4 regions of the Pseudomonas sp. GW821-FHT03A09 genome follow, and region 3 is predicted to be linked to each of the others. Evidence: predicted binding sites of a transcription regulator. Region 3 holds the regulator's gene; each other region holds the start of a gene.
What was found. Region 3 encodes FliA, which starts transcription of late flagellar genes. Its sites were predicted from a motif close to CTAAAGTTTNNNNNNNNNNNGCCGNTAA; they were not measured.
Positions count from the first base shown of each region.

Region 1: AC07V4_RS04275 (methyl-accepting chemotaxis protein) is a predicted target of FliA. The motif match lies at 2,016-2,043, and genes of this name have one in related genera.
Region 2: motA (flagellar motor stator protein MotA) is a predicted target of FliA. The motif match lies at 1,112-1,139, and genes of this name have one in related genera.
Region 4: flgM (flagellar biosynthesis anti-sigma factor FlgM) is a predicted target of FliA. The motif match lies at 1,509-1,536, and genes of this name have one in related genera.

Region 1 covers NZ_JBWKUX010000002.1:330,917-334,525, forward strand. The annotation lists gene AC07V4_RS04255 (twin-arginine translocase TatA/TatE family subunit) at 1-7, shown strand, start outside; gene tatB (Sec-independent protein translocase protein TatB) at 18-419, shown strand; gene tatC (twin-arginine translocase subunit TatC) at 416-1,204, shown strand; gene AC07V4_RS04270 (16S rRNA (uracil(1498)-N(3))-methyltransferase) at 1,201-1,908, shown strand; gene AC07V4_RS04275 (methyl-accepting chemotaxis protein) at 2,086-3,609, shown strand, end outside.
Region 2 covers NZ_JBWKUX010000002.1:183,998-187,606, reverse strand. The annotation lists gene AC07V4_RS03670 (HDOD domain-containing protein) at 1-1,040, opposite strand, end outside; gene motA (flagellar motor stator protein MotA) at 1,208-2,059, shown strand; gene motB (flagellar motor protein MotB) at 2,063-3,088, shown strand; gene rsgA (small ribosomal subunit biogenesis GTPase RsgA) at 3,138-3,609, opposite strand, start outside.
Region 3 covers NZ_JBWKUX010000004.1:201,789-205,397, reverse strand. The annotation lists gene flhF (flagellar biosynthesis GTPase FlhF) at 1-606, shown strand, start outside; gene fleN (flagellar synthesis regulator FleN) at 712-1,545, shown strand; gene fliA (RNA polymerase sigma factor FliA) at 1,542-2,282, shown strand; gene AC07V4_RS08790 (chemotaxis response regulator CheY) at 2,451-2,825, shown strand; gene AC07V4_RS08785 (protein phosphatase CheZ) at 2,844-3,609, shown strand, end outside.
Region 4 covers NZ_JBWKUX010000004.1:530,443-534,051, forward strand. The annotation lists gene AC07V4_RS10290 (chemotaxis protein CheV) at 1-585, opposite strand, end outside; gene flgA (flagellar basal body P-ring formation chaperone FlgA) at 667-1,431, shown strand; gene flgM (flagellar biosynthesis anti-sigma factor FlgM) at 1,573-1,896, shown strand; gene AC07V4_RS10305 (flagella synthesis protein FlgN) at 1,945-2,415, shown strand; gene AC07V4_RS10310 (flagellar brake protein) at 2,512-3,261, shown strand; gene AC07V4_RS10315 (MFS transporter) at 3,323-3,609, opposite strand, start outside.

The sequences.
Region 1 (3,609 bases), on a different contig from region 3:
CTCGTGAGCACTGACTAATGTTTGGTATCAGCTTCTCTGAACTGCTACTCGTCGGCCTCGTGGCCTTGCTGGTGCTGGGGCCGGAACGCCTGCCCGGTGCAGCGCGCACGGCCGGCCTGTGGATCGGGCGCCTGAAACGCAGTTTCAACGCAATCAAACAGGAAGTTGAACGGGAAATCGGCGCCGACGAGATCCGTCGCCAACTGCACAACGAACACATTCTGTCGTTGGAACAGGAAGCCCGGAAAATCCTGTCGCCGGTACAGGAGCCGGCCAAACCGGTGGAACCTGTGGCCGAAAACAGCATTGCGCCAGCCCCCGTCGCAGAAGCCACGCCCCCTGCGCCAACCGAGCCTGCGCCGACGCCTGTCGCGTCGCCCGCGCCCCATGACCCTACATTGCCGCCGCGAGCCCCATGAGCGCTGATAAACCGGAAAACGACCAGCACATGCCGCTGGTCTCGCACCTCACCGAGCTGCGTACCCGCCTGCTGCGTTGCGTAGCGGCCATCTTCATCATCTTTGCCGGGCTGTTCGCCTTTACCCAGCAGATCTATACCTTCGTCTCCACGCCATTGCGCCAGTACTTGCCGGCAGGCGCGACGATGATCGCCACCGATGTGTCGTCGCCGTTCCTCACGCCGCTGAAGCTGACCATGATGGTCTCGCTGTTCCTGGCGATCCCGGTGATCCTGCATCAGATCTGGGGCTTTATCGCGCCGGGCCTGTACAAGCATGAGAAGCGCATCGCCGTACCGTTGCTGGTGTCGAGCATCCTGCTGTTCTACACCGGCATGGCGTTCGCCTACTTCCTGGTGTTTCCGCTGATCTTCAAATTCTTCGCCGCCGCCACCCCGGCCGGCGTGGAGATGATGACCGACATCACCAGTTACCTCGACTTCGTGATGACGCTGTTCTTTGCCTTTGGCGTGGCCTTCGAAATTCCGGTGGCCGTAGTGCTGCTGGTATGGATCGGTGTGGTCGACGTCAAATACCTGCGCAAGATCCGCCCGTACGTGATCATTGGCTGCTTTGTGGTCGGTATGATCCTGACCCCACCGGATATCTTCTCGCAGACCTTGCTGGCCGTTCCGATGTGGATGTTGTTCGAAATCGGCATCCTGTTCGGCAGCCTGGTGAGCAAGCGCGGCGAGCACCCGGATGACCAAACCGACGACGACCAGCCGCCGGCGACCCAGCCGTGAACCTGCTGCTACTAGAAGAGGCCGACTTTATCGCGGCCGACCGAGTGGTCCTGCGTGATCGCCGCCTGGTGCACATGCAGGAAGTTCACCGTGCCGCCGTCGGCGACAGCCTGCGCGTCGGCCGCATCGGCGGGCTGATGGGCAATGCGCAATTGCTGCGCCTGGAAGCGGCTGAAGCCGAGCTGCAAGTCAGCTTCGACCAGCCGCCGCCGGCCAAGCTGCCCCTGACGCTGTTACTGGCCCTGCCACGCCCGAAAATGCTGCGCCGAGTGCTGCAAACCGTCGCGGCCATGGGCGTGCCGAAAGTGGTGCTGATCAACAGCTACCGCGTGGAAAAAAGTTTCTGGCAAACCCCGTTCCTGGAACCTGAAGCCATTCGTGAGCAATTGATTCTGGGCCTGGAACAGGCGCGAGATACGGTGCTGCCCGAGATCATTATCGAAAAACGCTTCAAGCCGTTCGTTGAAGACCGTTTGCCGGCCATGACCGCAGGCACCCTGGGCCTGATCGGCCATCCCGGTGATTACCCGGCCTGCCCGCGTGGGCTGGATGAAGCGGTCACGCTAGCCATTGGCCCCGAGGGAGGCTGGATTCCCTACGAAGTGGACCTGCTGACCAAGGCCGGCTTGCAGCCCGTGCAACTGGGTGCACGCATCCTGCGGGTCGAAACCGCCGTCACCGCCCTGCTCGCCCGCCTGTTCTAAACACTGTGGGAGGGGGCTTGCCCCCGATAGCGTCGGGTCAGCCAACACTTCTAGTACTGAGCCACCGCCATCGGGAGCAAGCCCCCTCCCACACTGGTGCAGCTTCGCTACAGAATCCCCAATGCAGGCCGATAACCTTTGAATAAGTCCAAGCCTTGTTCCAAAGGAGATCGCAGCATGTATCGTTGGTTAGCCGCAAAACTGGGGAATGTGAGCGTCAATCGCAAGCTGAGCATTGGCTTTGGCTTGGTGTTGATCCTGACGCTGTTGATCACCTTCACCGGCTGGACCGGCCTCGGCGACGTGATCAGCCGCGGCGACAAGCTGGGTTTTATCTCCAGCCTCAACAGCCTGACCAAAGACCTGCGACTGGCACGCCTGGACTTCGAGATGCGTCGCGGCGAGCAAGGCACGGATGCGGTCAATGGCCTGCTCACGCAGTTGGACAGTGGCCTGAAAACCGCCGAAGCCCTGATCGAACAGCCCGACGACAAGGCCCTGGTCGAGCAACAACTGGAAGCCCTGAATCAATTTAAAAAGGCCTTCGCCGCCATGGTCCAGGCCGGTCTCAAGCGCGAAGGCGCCCGCAGCCAACTGGGCGATACCGCCGACAATGCCGTGGCCAAGATCAACGAGATCGAAAAAACCTTGCTGCAGGGCGACAGCGTCGCCCAATTCAATAGCGTGGTGGACTTGAGCAAGCTGATCCAGCAATCGCGCTTCCAGGTTCGCGGCTACACCTACAGCGGCAAGACGGAAGCCGAACAGCCAGCCCTGGATGCCATCGACAACGCCCTGAAAAAAATCAGCGAACTGCAAGGCCAACTACCGGCGCCGTACCAGGCGAACCTGCAAGAATCCGGCGTGTCACTGCAAGCCTATCGCGCTGCCGTCAGCCAGTATCGTGACTCCCAGGTCGCCAGCGCGGCAGCCTTGGCGACGATGAACGCCCAAGGCGACATCCTGCTGAGCCACAGCGAAAAACTCACCACGTCGCAAACGGCAGTGCGTGATGCTGACGCGGCGCAGGCCAAACAACTGTTGCTGCTGGCCACCGTGTTGGCGTTGGTTTTCGGTATGGTCGCCGCCTGGGCCATCACCCGCCAGATCGTCATCCCATTGAACCAGACCCTCAAAGTCGCAGAGCGCGTGGCCTCTGGCGACCTGAGCCACAACCTCGACTCTTTGCGCCAAGACGAATTGGGCCAATTGCAACGCGCCATGCAAAGCATGACCGTGGGCCTGCGCGAGCTGATCGGCGGCATCAGCGACGGCGTGACACAGATCGCCAGCGCCGCCGAGCAGCTGTCAGCCGTGACCGAACAGACCAGCGCCGGGGTCAACAGCCAGAAGGTCGAAACCGACCAGGTGGCCACCGCCATGAACGAAATGGCCGCTACCGTGCAGGAAGTGGCGCGTAACGCCGAAGAAGCCTCCGAAGCCGCCGTGGCCGCTGACCAACAGGCCCGTGAAGGCGACAAGGTAGTCGGTGAAGCCATTGCCCAGATCGAACGCCTGGCCAGCGAAGTCGGCAACTCCACGGCGGCCATGGGCAATCTGAAGCGCGAAAGCGACAAGATCGGCAGCGTGCTCGATGTGATCAAGTCGGTGGCCCAACAAACCAACCTGCTCGCGCTGAACGCGGCGATTGAAGCCGCACGCGCGGGTGAGGCCGGACGCGGTTTCGCGGTGGTGGCTGAT
Region 2 (3,609 bases), on a different contig from region 3:
AAGGCTTCGGCGGTGGGCGGCGGCGCGGGCAACAGGCCGCGATGGATCTTCTGCACATGCCACGGCCAGATAAGCGACAACGCCGGGTGCCATAGGTCAGGCATCAAGGTGTGGCGGGCGCTGATCACCGCTTGTTGGTGGACCTGTTGCTGTACGTCGCCCAGAGGTTCTTGCAGGTAGAGCGCAGTGAGGTATTGCCAGCGTTCTGTGTGCGGGCAGGTCCAGGACTCCTGGGCCGACAGTGCCAGGCCGTTGGCCAGCAGTACTGTATTGGCCGGCTGGTTCAGCCAGCGCCGCAGGTTGGGTTCGGCATCCAGCAGTTGCTGGTGGCGCAGCGCCTCGTCTTCGCGGGCGATATGCAGCGCTTTGACCAGCAGGCGCTGTTCGCTCAAGAGCAGGTGGTAGCCTTGGGACACCCAGATCGGCAAGTGCCAGGCTTCGGTCAAGCCAAGGCACAAATCCAACAGTCGTACGCCGAACAGCTCATGCTCGACCTGGTGCGCCGACTGGCCCTTGTGAATCACCCGCAACTCCCATTTTTCCAGGAGTTTGGGATAAGCGACGGCCATCGGCCACAACGGCGACAGAAACAGCAGGCTGCCCCAGTGAATGTCTTGCCACAAACGCGCCAGGCGGCTGCCGAACAAACCGTTGGCTTGCTGCGAGGCGTGCTGGCTCACCAGCAACAATTGGCGCAACGCCACGGGAATTTCCTGAGCGGGCACCGAGGGCAGGCGCGCCAGCAGTTCTTCAGCGCGCTTGAGGCCGAGGCGGTTGAGCGCCACTTCAAGGTTTTCCGCCGGCTCTGCCATGCTGCCGTGGGTGTGGCTGTTGGCCTCGCGCATCACGCTGAGTACCAGCGCCGGGCTGTTTTGCATCAGCTCGGCAATATCTCGTAATGAACTGCGGCTGTCGCGAATGGCTTTGCACACACGTTCATGGCTGGCTTGGGGAACAGGCAGCGGCACCTCATCCAGGCGCTTGATCCAAGCGGCGAGGGTGGTGGGTTTTGTAGTTGGGACTGTCGTTTCATTAGCCATGATTGGGGCGCGATCATCACTTGCATTCAACACGCCCGGAACGGGCCGAATTGGCTTTTCGCCTTAACGGGCTATAGTCTGGCGCAGTTTTGCCGATAAGTAGAACAAGAGTTTTTCAGCTGCACCCACTATGTCCATGAACCCGACGGCGCAAGTACCAATCTCCTATGGCTAAAATTATCGGCATCATCGTCGTCATCGCAAGCGTGCTCGGTGGGTACGTCCTGTCCCACGGTAAAATTGCCGCATTGATCCAGCCCTTCGAAGTGCTGATTATCGGCGGCGCTGCGTTTGGTGCTTTCTTGCAGGCCAACCCCGGCTACATGACCATGCACGTGATCAAGAAGTCGCTGGGCATGTTCAGCTCGCGCTTCTCCCACACCTTCTACCTGGAAGTGCTGGGCCTGATCTACGAGATCCTCAACAAGAGCCGCCGCGAAGGCATGATGGCCATCGAAGGCGATATCGAAGACGCTGCTGCCAGCCCGATTTTCGCCAAGTACCCGGCCGTGCTCAAAGATGAGCGCATGACGGCCTACATCTGTGACTACCTGCGCATCATGTCCTCCGGCAACATGGCCCCCCATGAGCTGGAAGGCCTGTTCGACATGGAGCTGTTCAGCCTCAAGGAAGAACTCGAACATCCTTCCCACGCCGTCACTGGCATTGCCGACGGTATGCCGGGTTTCGGTATCGTCGCGGCAGTACTCGGTATCGTGGTGACCATGGCTTCCTTGGGCGAAGGCGACCAGAAGGCCATCGGCATGCACGTGGGTGCGGCTCTGGTGGGTACCTTCTTCGGTATTCTCGCGGCCTACGGTTTCTTTGGCCCGCTGGCGACTTCCCTGGCCCATGACGCCAAGGAAGAAGTGAATCTCTACGAGGCGATCAAGGCGTGCCTGGTGGCTTCGGCCTCCGGTATGCCGCCGTCGCTGGCGGTGGAGTTCGGGCGCAAGGTGCTGTACCCGAAACATCGCCCAAGTTTTGCCGAGCTGGAACAAGCGGTTCGCGGTCGCTAAGCCATGGAAAACAACCAGCCGATAATCATCAAGCGCGTCAAGCGCTTCGCTGCGGGGCATCATGGCGGCGCCTGGAAAATCGCCTTCGCCGACTTTGCGACGGCGATGATGGCGTTCTTCCTGGTGCTGTGGCTGATGTCCACCGCCACACCGGAACAAAAGATCGCCATTGCCGGTTACTTCAAAGACCCGATTGGTTTCTCGGAAAGTGGTACGCCTTTTGTGATCGACCTGGGCGGCTCGCCGCAGTTGGCGCCTGAGCGCACCATCAACCCGGAGGTCAAGACCGAAGCTCCTCAGGAAAAGATTCCAGTCGAGCGCGACACCGTCGAGGCCATGGCTGAGCAAGTCGAACAGGAACGTCTGGAATTGCTGCTGAAGGAGTTGCAGACCAAGGTTGAGGAAAACCCGCAACTGCTGAAGTTCAAGGACCAGATCTCCTTCGAAATCACGCCTGAGGGCTTGCGTATCCAGATCACTGACGCCGCCAACCGGCCGATGTTCGACTCCGGCAGCGCACGCTTGAAGCCGTATTTCGAAGACATCCTGCTGGCCATGGCCGACACCATCAAGGCGGTGCCGAACAAGATCAGTATTAGTGGCCACACCGATGCCAAGCCGTATGCGGGCCAGGGCGACTTCGGTAACTGGGAACTCTCGGCCAACCGTGCCAACGCCGCACGCCGCGCGCTGGTGGCTGGCAGCTACCCGGACCCGCAAGTGGCGCGAGTGGTGGGGTTTGCTTCCTCGCAGTTGTTTGATTCCGCGGACCCGTTCAACCCGGTCAATCGCCGGATTGATATCGTGGTGCTGACCAAAAAGGCTCAGCGTGCGATTGAGGGTGATCAAGGGGCCAAACCAGCACCGGTCCAAGGCGACGGCGCACCGGGTGAAGTGCCGGCGGATCCGAACGCTCTTCCACCAGAGCAGGAGCCGTTGCCGCCCCATGAACTGCGGCAGAAGCTGAACCTGTTTGATGACGGTGGGATGAAGGATCCTACGGTGCCTGCGCCGGCACCCGGATCGTAATCCACATACAAAAAGGCCGCGATGATCGCGGCCTTTTGGTAGGGGCAGTTTAGTAACTGCTCTCAGGCAAGCTCGCAATAATCGAACGATAGCTGTTCATGCGTTGCTGCTGCACGCGGCCATCTTCCAATGCCTTGAGCAGCGCGCAGCCCGGCTCGCGGTCGTGTTTGCAGTCGCGGAAACGGCAAGTGCCGATCAGGTCGTTGAACTCGATGAAGCCCGCTTCCACATCGCTGCGGCTGACGTGGCCGAGGCCAAATTCCCGAATGCCCGGGGAGTCGATCAGCTCACCGCCACCTGGGAAGTGGAACAGCCGCGCGGTGGTGGTGGTGTGGGTGCCCTGGCCGGACAGTTCCGACAGCGGGCCGACACGGGTCTCGACTTCCGGCAGCAGGCTGTTGACCAGCGACGACTTGCCTACGCCCGACTGGCCGACAAACACGCTGATACGGCCGTCCAACTGCTGTTGCAGCTGTTCCATGCCATTGCCGTGATGGGCCGAGACTTCCAGCACCGGGTAA
Region 3 (3,609 bases):
CTGGCCGCCCGTTATGTGCTCAAGTACGGCGCCCAGAACATCGCGCTGGTGAGCATGGACAGCTATCGCATCGGCGCCCAGGAACAGCTCAAGACCCTGGGCCGTATCCTCAATGTGCCGGTGACCCACGTCGACCCTGGCCAGTCCCTGGCCAATGCCCTCGACCCGCTGCTGCGCAAGCGCGTGGTGTTGATCGACACGGCTGGCCTGCAAGCCAGCGATCCGGCCCTGCGCATGCAACTCGAAAGCCTGGCCGGGCGTGGCATCAAGTCGAAAAACTACCTGGTGCTTGCAACCACCAGCCAGAAACAGGTTCTTACCGCTGCGTATCACAGCTACAAGCGCTGCGGCCTGGCCGGCTGCATCCTCACCAAGCTCGATGAAACCGCGAGCCTGGGCGAGGTGTTGAGCTTGGCCATCAGTCATGAGTTACCGGTCGCCTACCTGACCGACGGCCCGCGGATTCCAGATGATTTGCATCTGCCGCGTCGTCATCAGTTGGTCAGCCGTGCTGTCAGTGTGCAAATGCAAGAAGAGCCTAGCGAGGAAGCGATGGCCGATATGTTCGCCGATCTCTACCACAACCCGGCAAAACGGGTCGGTTGAGACAGGATGAGCGCCGTGAAATGTATCTACATTGATGGTCTGCAAGCGATTCACGCGGCCAAGCCATGTAGCCTGCGTCTAAGCAAGACAAGGTAAAGAAATAAAATGGGCAGCATGCATCCCGTACAGGTGATCGCGGTGACCGGCGGCAAAGGTGGCGTCGGGAAAACTAACGTGTCAGTGAATTTGTCCCTGGCCCTGGCAGAGCTTGGCCGTCGCGTCATGCTGCTGGATGCTGACCTGGGCTTGGCGAACGTGGACGTTCTGCTGGGGCTGACACCCAAACATACCCTCGCCGATGTGATCGAGGGCCGTTGCGAGCTGCGCGATGTGCTGCTGCAGGGCCCCGGTGGCATTCGTATCGTGCCGGCCGCCTCGGGCACTCAGAGCATGGTGCACCTGAGCCCGGCGCAGCATGCCGGCCTGATCCAGGCCTTCAGCGATATCGGCGACAACCTCGACGTGCTGGTGATCGACACCGCCGCCGGGATCGGCGAGTCCGTGGTCAGTTTCGTGCGCGCCGCGCAAGAAGTGCTGCTGGTGGTTTGCGACGAACCCACCTCGATCACCGACGCCTACGCCCTGATCAAACTGCTTAACCGCGACTACGGCATGAACCGCTTCCGCGTGCTGGCCAATATGGCCCAAAGCCCGCAGGAAGGCCGAAACCTGTTCGCCAAGTTGACCAAGGTCACGGATCGCTTCCTCGATGTCGCTTTACAATACGTCGGCGCAGTTCCTTATGACGAGTGTGTGCGCAAGGCTGTGCAAAAGCAGCGTGCAGTCTATGAAGCGTTCCCTCGTTCGAAGTGCGCACTGGCGTTCAAGGCTATTGCCCAGAAGGTCGATACCTGGCCGTTGCCTGCCAACCCGCGGGGGCATCTGGAGTTTTTCGTCGAGCGATTGGTGCATCAGACGAGCGCAGGACCGGTGCTATGACATCCAGCGGCTACAACCTTTACAAAAAGTCAGCACGTGACAGCCAAGGCGAATTGATCGAGCGCTATGCGCCTTTGGTCAAGCGCATTGCCTACCACTTGCTGGCGCGCTTGCCGGCCAGCGTGCAGGTGGAAGACCTGATCCAGGCTGGCATGATCGGCCTGCTCGAAGTGTCGACCAAATACGACGCGAGCAAGGGTGCGAGTTTCGAGACGTATGCGGGTATCCGTATCCGTGGCGCGATGCTCGATGAAGTGCGTAAAGGGGATTGGGCGCCGCGTTCGGTACACCGCAACACGCGAATGGTCAGCGATGCAATTCGCGCAATTGAAGCAAAAACAGGCCGTGACGCTAAAGATCATGAAGTTGCGGCCGAACTCCAATTGAGTCTCGATGATTACTACGGGATTTTGAACGATACCTTGGGCAGCCGCCTGTTCAGTTTCGACGACCTGTTGCAGGACGGCGAACACGAAGGGCTGCACGAGGACGGCGCGAGTGCACATCTCGAGCCGTCGCGCGACCTGGAAGATGAACGTTTCCAGGGGGCGTTGGCGGACGCGATTGCCAATTTGCCGGAGCGTGAGCGACTGGTGCTGGCGCTGTACTACGACGAAGAGCTGAACCTCAAGGAAATCGGTGAGGTCCTGGGGGTCAGCGAATCGCGTGTCAGCCAATTGCATAGCCAGTGCGCGGCCCGCTTGCGGGGGCGATTGGGAGAGTGGCGCGCGCGCTGACAGGCAGTGTGGGGACACTGCAGACGCTACCGACCTTGCCCCTGGCGAGGCCGGGTTCGTTCCGTGGTGCCCTGGGCAGTCCTTTTTGTGTAACGCCTGTTGATTGAAATGGCGCGTCCAGGTGCTGGGCGCGTTTAAGACTGCTTGGAGGTCGAATTGGACAAGAACATGAAAATCCTCATCGTTGATGATTTCTCAACGATGCGGCGGATCATAAAAAACCTGTTGCGTGACCTTGGGTTCACCAACACGGTCGAGGCGGATGACGGCATTACGGCGATTCCGATCCTCAACAGCGGGAGCATCGACTTTCTGGTAACCGACTGGAACATGCCGGGCATGACCGGTATCGACCTGCTGCGCCACGTGCGCGCCGACGAAAAACTGCGCAGCCTGCCTGTGCTGATGGTGACCGCTGAAGCCAAGCGTGAGCAGATCATCGAAGCCGCCCAAGCCGGGGTCAACGGTTACGTGGTCAAGCCATTCACGGCGCTGGCCTTGAAAGAGAAGATCGAAAAAATCTTCGAACGCATCGGTCATTGATGCTGCCACGGGGGAGCTATGGAGCATAACGAAACGTCACAGGGAGACTTCGAGTCGACCCTGAAAAAGCATGCTCACCAGTTGGTCGACAGCCTGGAAAAAGGCCAGTTCGGCGACGCGGTGCAGTTAATCCATGAGCTCAACCAGACCCGTGACCGCGGCCTGTATCAGGAAGTGGGCAAGCTGACGCGTGAGCTGCACAGTGCAATCGTCAATTTTCAGATTGACCCGCACATGCCCCAGGCCGAAGAGATTTCGCAAATCACCGATGCCACCGAACGCCTGTCCTACGTGGTCAGGCTGACTGAGGCGGCGGCCAACCGCACCATGGATCTGGTGGAAAACGCCACGCCTCTGGTCAACGGTATGGCCAATGAAGCCCAGGCCCTGAGCGTTGACTGGGGTCGCTTCATGCGTCGGGAAGTGGGCGCGGAAGAGTTTCGTGAATTGGCGCGTCGTGTTGAGGGTTTTCTGTCGCGCAGTGAGCAGGAAAACCGCACGGTTTCCAGCAACCTCAACGACATTCTGTTGGCTCAGGATTACCAGGACCTTACCGGCCAGGTGATCAAGCGCGTGACCCAATTGGTCACGGAAGTGGAAAGCAACCTGCTCAAATTGGTGCTGATGGCCGGCCAGGTTGACCGTTTTGCCGGTATCGAACATGACCGCGCAGCGATCCTCTCGGAAAAAGATCCACAAAAACATCTCGCCAAGGGTGAAGGTCCGCAGATTCATGCCGATAAACGTGAAGACGTTGTATCCGGGCAAGACGACGTAGACGATT
Region 4 (3,609 bases), 330 kb from region 3:
CGTCACTTGCTTGCGTGCGACCGAGGAATCGTCAACGGTCAATACGCGCAGGGACACCGCCTTGTGCGCCGTCTCGGCATCCACCACACCTATCGAGATGGCCTCCGAGGTCGGCGCCACTTCGGCGAGGATTTTCTCCACGTCGATGATTTCCACCAACTGGTTATCCACCCGCGTCACCGCTGTGAGGTAGTGGTCGCGCCCGGTGCCCTTGGGCGGCGGATGAATCTCTTCCCAGTTCATATTGACGATGCGCTCTACCGAGCGCACCAGGAAACCCTGGGTCTTGGTGTTGTACTCGGTGATGATCACGAACGGGCTTTCACGGTCCTGCAAACCGGAGGATCCCGTGGCCATGGCCAGGTCGAGAATCGGAATGGTCGCACCACGGATGTTGGCCACGCCACACACCACCGGGCTCGACTTGGGCATGATGGTCAGCTTGGGACACTGCAGCACTTCCCGCACTTTAAACACGTTGATGCCATATAGCTGCTTGCCGTCCAGGCGAAAAAGCAACAACTCCAGGCGATTCTGCCCTACCAGCTGTGTCCGCTGGTTTACTGAATCCATTACTCCTGCCATGCCCAGACTCCTACGTTAAAACCTTTGGGGGTGCGACGCGCACCCAACACTAAACGGCACGAGCTTTGCTATTTATTGGCTATGAACATTAAAACGACAGTTTCCCGACGCCACGGCTCCCCACGCTACGGCAGATTGCTCTGCGCCTTGCTGACGCTACTTGCCTTGGGCTCGAGCGCCACGGCCCGCGCAGATAATGTCACCTTGCCTGATCTCCTTATCGGCGTCACTCAAGGCTTTCTTGAGTTCACTGTAGAAGATTATCTGGCGACGACCCAGACGCCGGGCCGTTATGAAATCCAGGTCAACCAGTTAGACCCGCGCCTACGCATGCCAATGTGCGACAAGGAATTGACAGCCACCCTGGAAAGCCCTGCTCAGCCCATCGGGCGTGTGACGGTAAAAGTGCGCTGCGAGGGCTCATCCCCCTGGACGGTGTTCGTTCCCGCCCAGGTCAAGCTGTTCCGTGACGTGGTAGTCGTTACCCGCCCCCTGAAGCGCACCGGCATTATTGGTGTTGAAGACATTGCCCTGCGTGAGCGAGATATCGGCCTGATCAATCAGGGCTACCTGACCTCACTGGACCAGGCGATAGGGCAGAAACTTACCCGACCAATGGTCACCGACCAGGTCATCACGCTTGTCCATTTAGAGCAAGCAGAGGTCATCCGCAAAGGTGATCAGGTGGTGATTTCCGCCAGCAGCGGCGCGCTGAGCGTGAAGATGCCGGGAGAAGCACTGTCCAACGGCGGCATGAGCGAACAGATCAGGGTCAAAAACCTTAATTCCAACCGTGTGATCAAGGCGCGAGTGACAGCACCAGGCCAAGTCGAGGTAGCGTTATAGTTCGCTGGTGTGAAACGCTAGCTTTTCCTACACTGTGCGTTGGATGTGGACCTGTACAGGTTTATTGTCAATCGCGCCTAAAGTTTGTCCGGGTATGGCCGAAAACATGGCAAGCGTCCAAATACCCAGAGGTTTTTTAACATGGTCATTGATTTCAGTCGTTTGAATAACACCCCGGCTTTGCCCGGCTCTACGCGCACCAGCGGTGCGAAGGACAGTGTAGAAGCCAAACCCCAGCCTGCGCCCGCCAAGGCAGAACAGGCCGGTGCCAGCCAGAGTGGGGAATCGGTACACCTGAGCAATGAGGCTCAACAGTTGCAGAAGGTCACTGACTCGCTGCGTGATCAACCGGTTGTCAATAAAGCCCGCGTGGCCGAGTTGAAACAGGCTATCGCCGATGGCAGCTATAAAGTCGACAGCAACCGTGTAGCCAGCAAGCTGCTTAACTTCGAAGCCGAGCGCTAGGCAAAGGCCTGCGCAGGGCTTTTGGACGCTTAAAACCCAAGGCCAGCCATGCACCACGACGAACATTTGCTCCAACTGATCATTGATGATCTGGCGCCGACGCAACATTTGCTCGAGCTGCTCAAAGAAGAATCCCTGGCTCTCTACGGCCGGGACATGCGCTTGCTGGAAGAGATCCTGGCACGCAAACAGTCGCTGATTGTGCTGCTTGAACAGCACGGCAAGAAGCGCAGCGAAATTCTCCTCAGTCTGGGCCTGCCAGCTGATCACGACGGACTTGCCCAACTGGCCAGCCACTCCTCGGTCGGCGACCAACTGCTGGCGCAGAGCAGCGCGCTCAATCAATTGCTCGCCCAGTGCCAGGAAGCCAACCTGCTCAACGGTCAGTCGATCCAGCTTCAGCAAGCCACGACCGCCAACCAGCTGCGTATACTCCATGGCGGAGAGCCTCCGGCCCTCTACAACGCCCAGGGGTCCACATCACGCCTGGTCAAACCAAGCACCCGCAGCCAAGCCTGACACTGGTTTACCGCGCGACCTATCCAAGGCGCGCCACATGCTGGCAAAATGCCGGTTCTTGCGTGTAGTCGTATTTTGCCTGGAGATGGAAGAACCGTGTTCAACGCCCTTAATGCGGAAGATGCCCCGCAGCCACCCAAGGTCCTCACCACGCCTCTGGAAATCGCCGGCACTTTGCGGATGCTGCAGGAAAGCCATGACCCGCTGATCATCACCTTCCACGAACGCAGCCAGCGCTTCCAAAGTTATCTGGTAGACATTGAGCGGGACAGCAAGACGCTGGCCCTGGACGAAATGATTCCCCGTGACGGCGAACGCTACCTCGAAAATGGCGAACCGTTCCGTATCGAAGGCTTCCATGAAGGTGTACGGGTTGCCTGGGAAAGCAACGGCACGTTGACCATCAGCGAGAAAGATGGCCACCGCATCTATACCGGAAGCATGCCTGACGAGGTGGTCTACCATCAGCGACGCAATGCCTTCCGGGCCGCGTTGAAGCTGGCGCAGTTGGTGAATATCGAGTTGGGTGGCGAAAAACTCAAGGCACCGATCAGTGGCAAGTTGCTGGATATCTCCGCCACCGGCTGCAAGCTGCGCTTTGAAGGCGATATCTCCGAGCGCCTGCAATTGGGCCAGGTCTATGATCGCTTTATCGCCGCTCTCCCGTTTGGCAGCATGAGCACCTCCGTGGAACTGCGCTACCTGCACTTCGAAGACAAGATCAACACCACGTTCGCCGGTGTGCGCTTCCATAACATGAGCGGCCTGGTGCAGCGCCAGGTAGAACGATTTGTGTATCAGCTACAGCGTGAAGCGCGACGCTTCGACAAAGATGACGATTTTTAAGCATTAACACTCGCATCAAAAAAAACGGGCAGATCCTGATGGGATCTGCCCGTTTTTGCTTTCAGGGGCGCGCCCTGCTCAGGTCATGCGGATGATCGTCCGGGTCCGGATGCTCTGGCGGTGTATCAGGTGTGGCCTCTTCAACGGGTGCTTCCGAATTGGCTTCAGGCTCCGTTACGGTGGTTTGCATCTGCTCCTGCACCACCGCTTCATCGACACGTGGATCCAACGCAGCCACCAATGGTGAACTGGACATACTGTCGGGCATCGCCACGTGATGCAGCGGGGCGTCATCAACCTGATGCAAGTTAGTCACTGCCTTCGGCCGGATACGCCACACCAGTATCA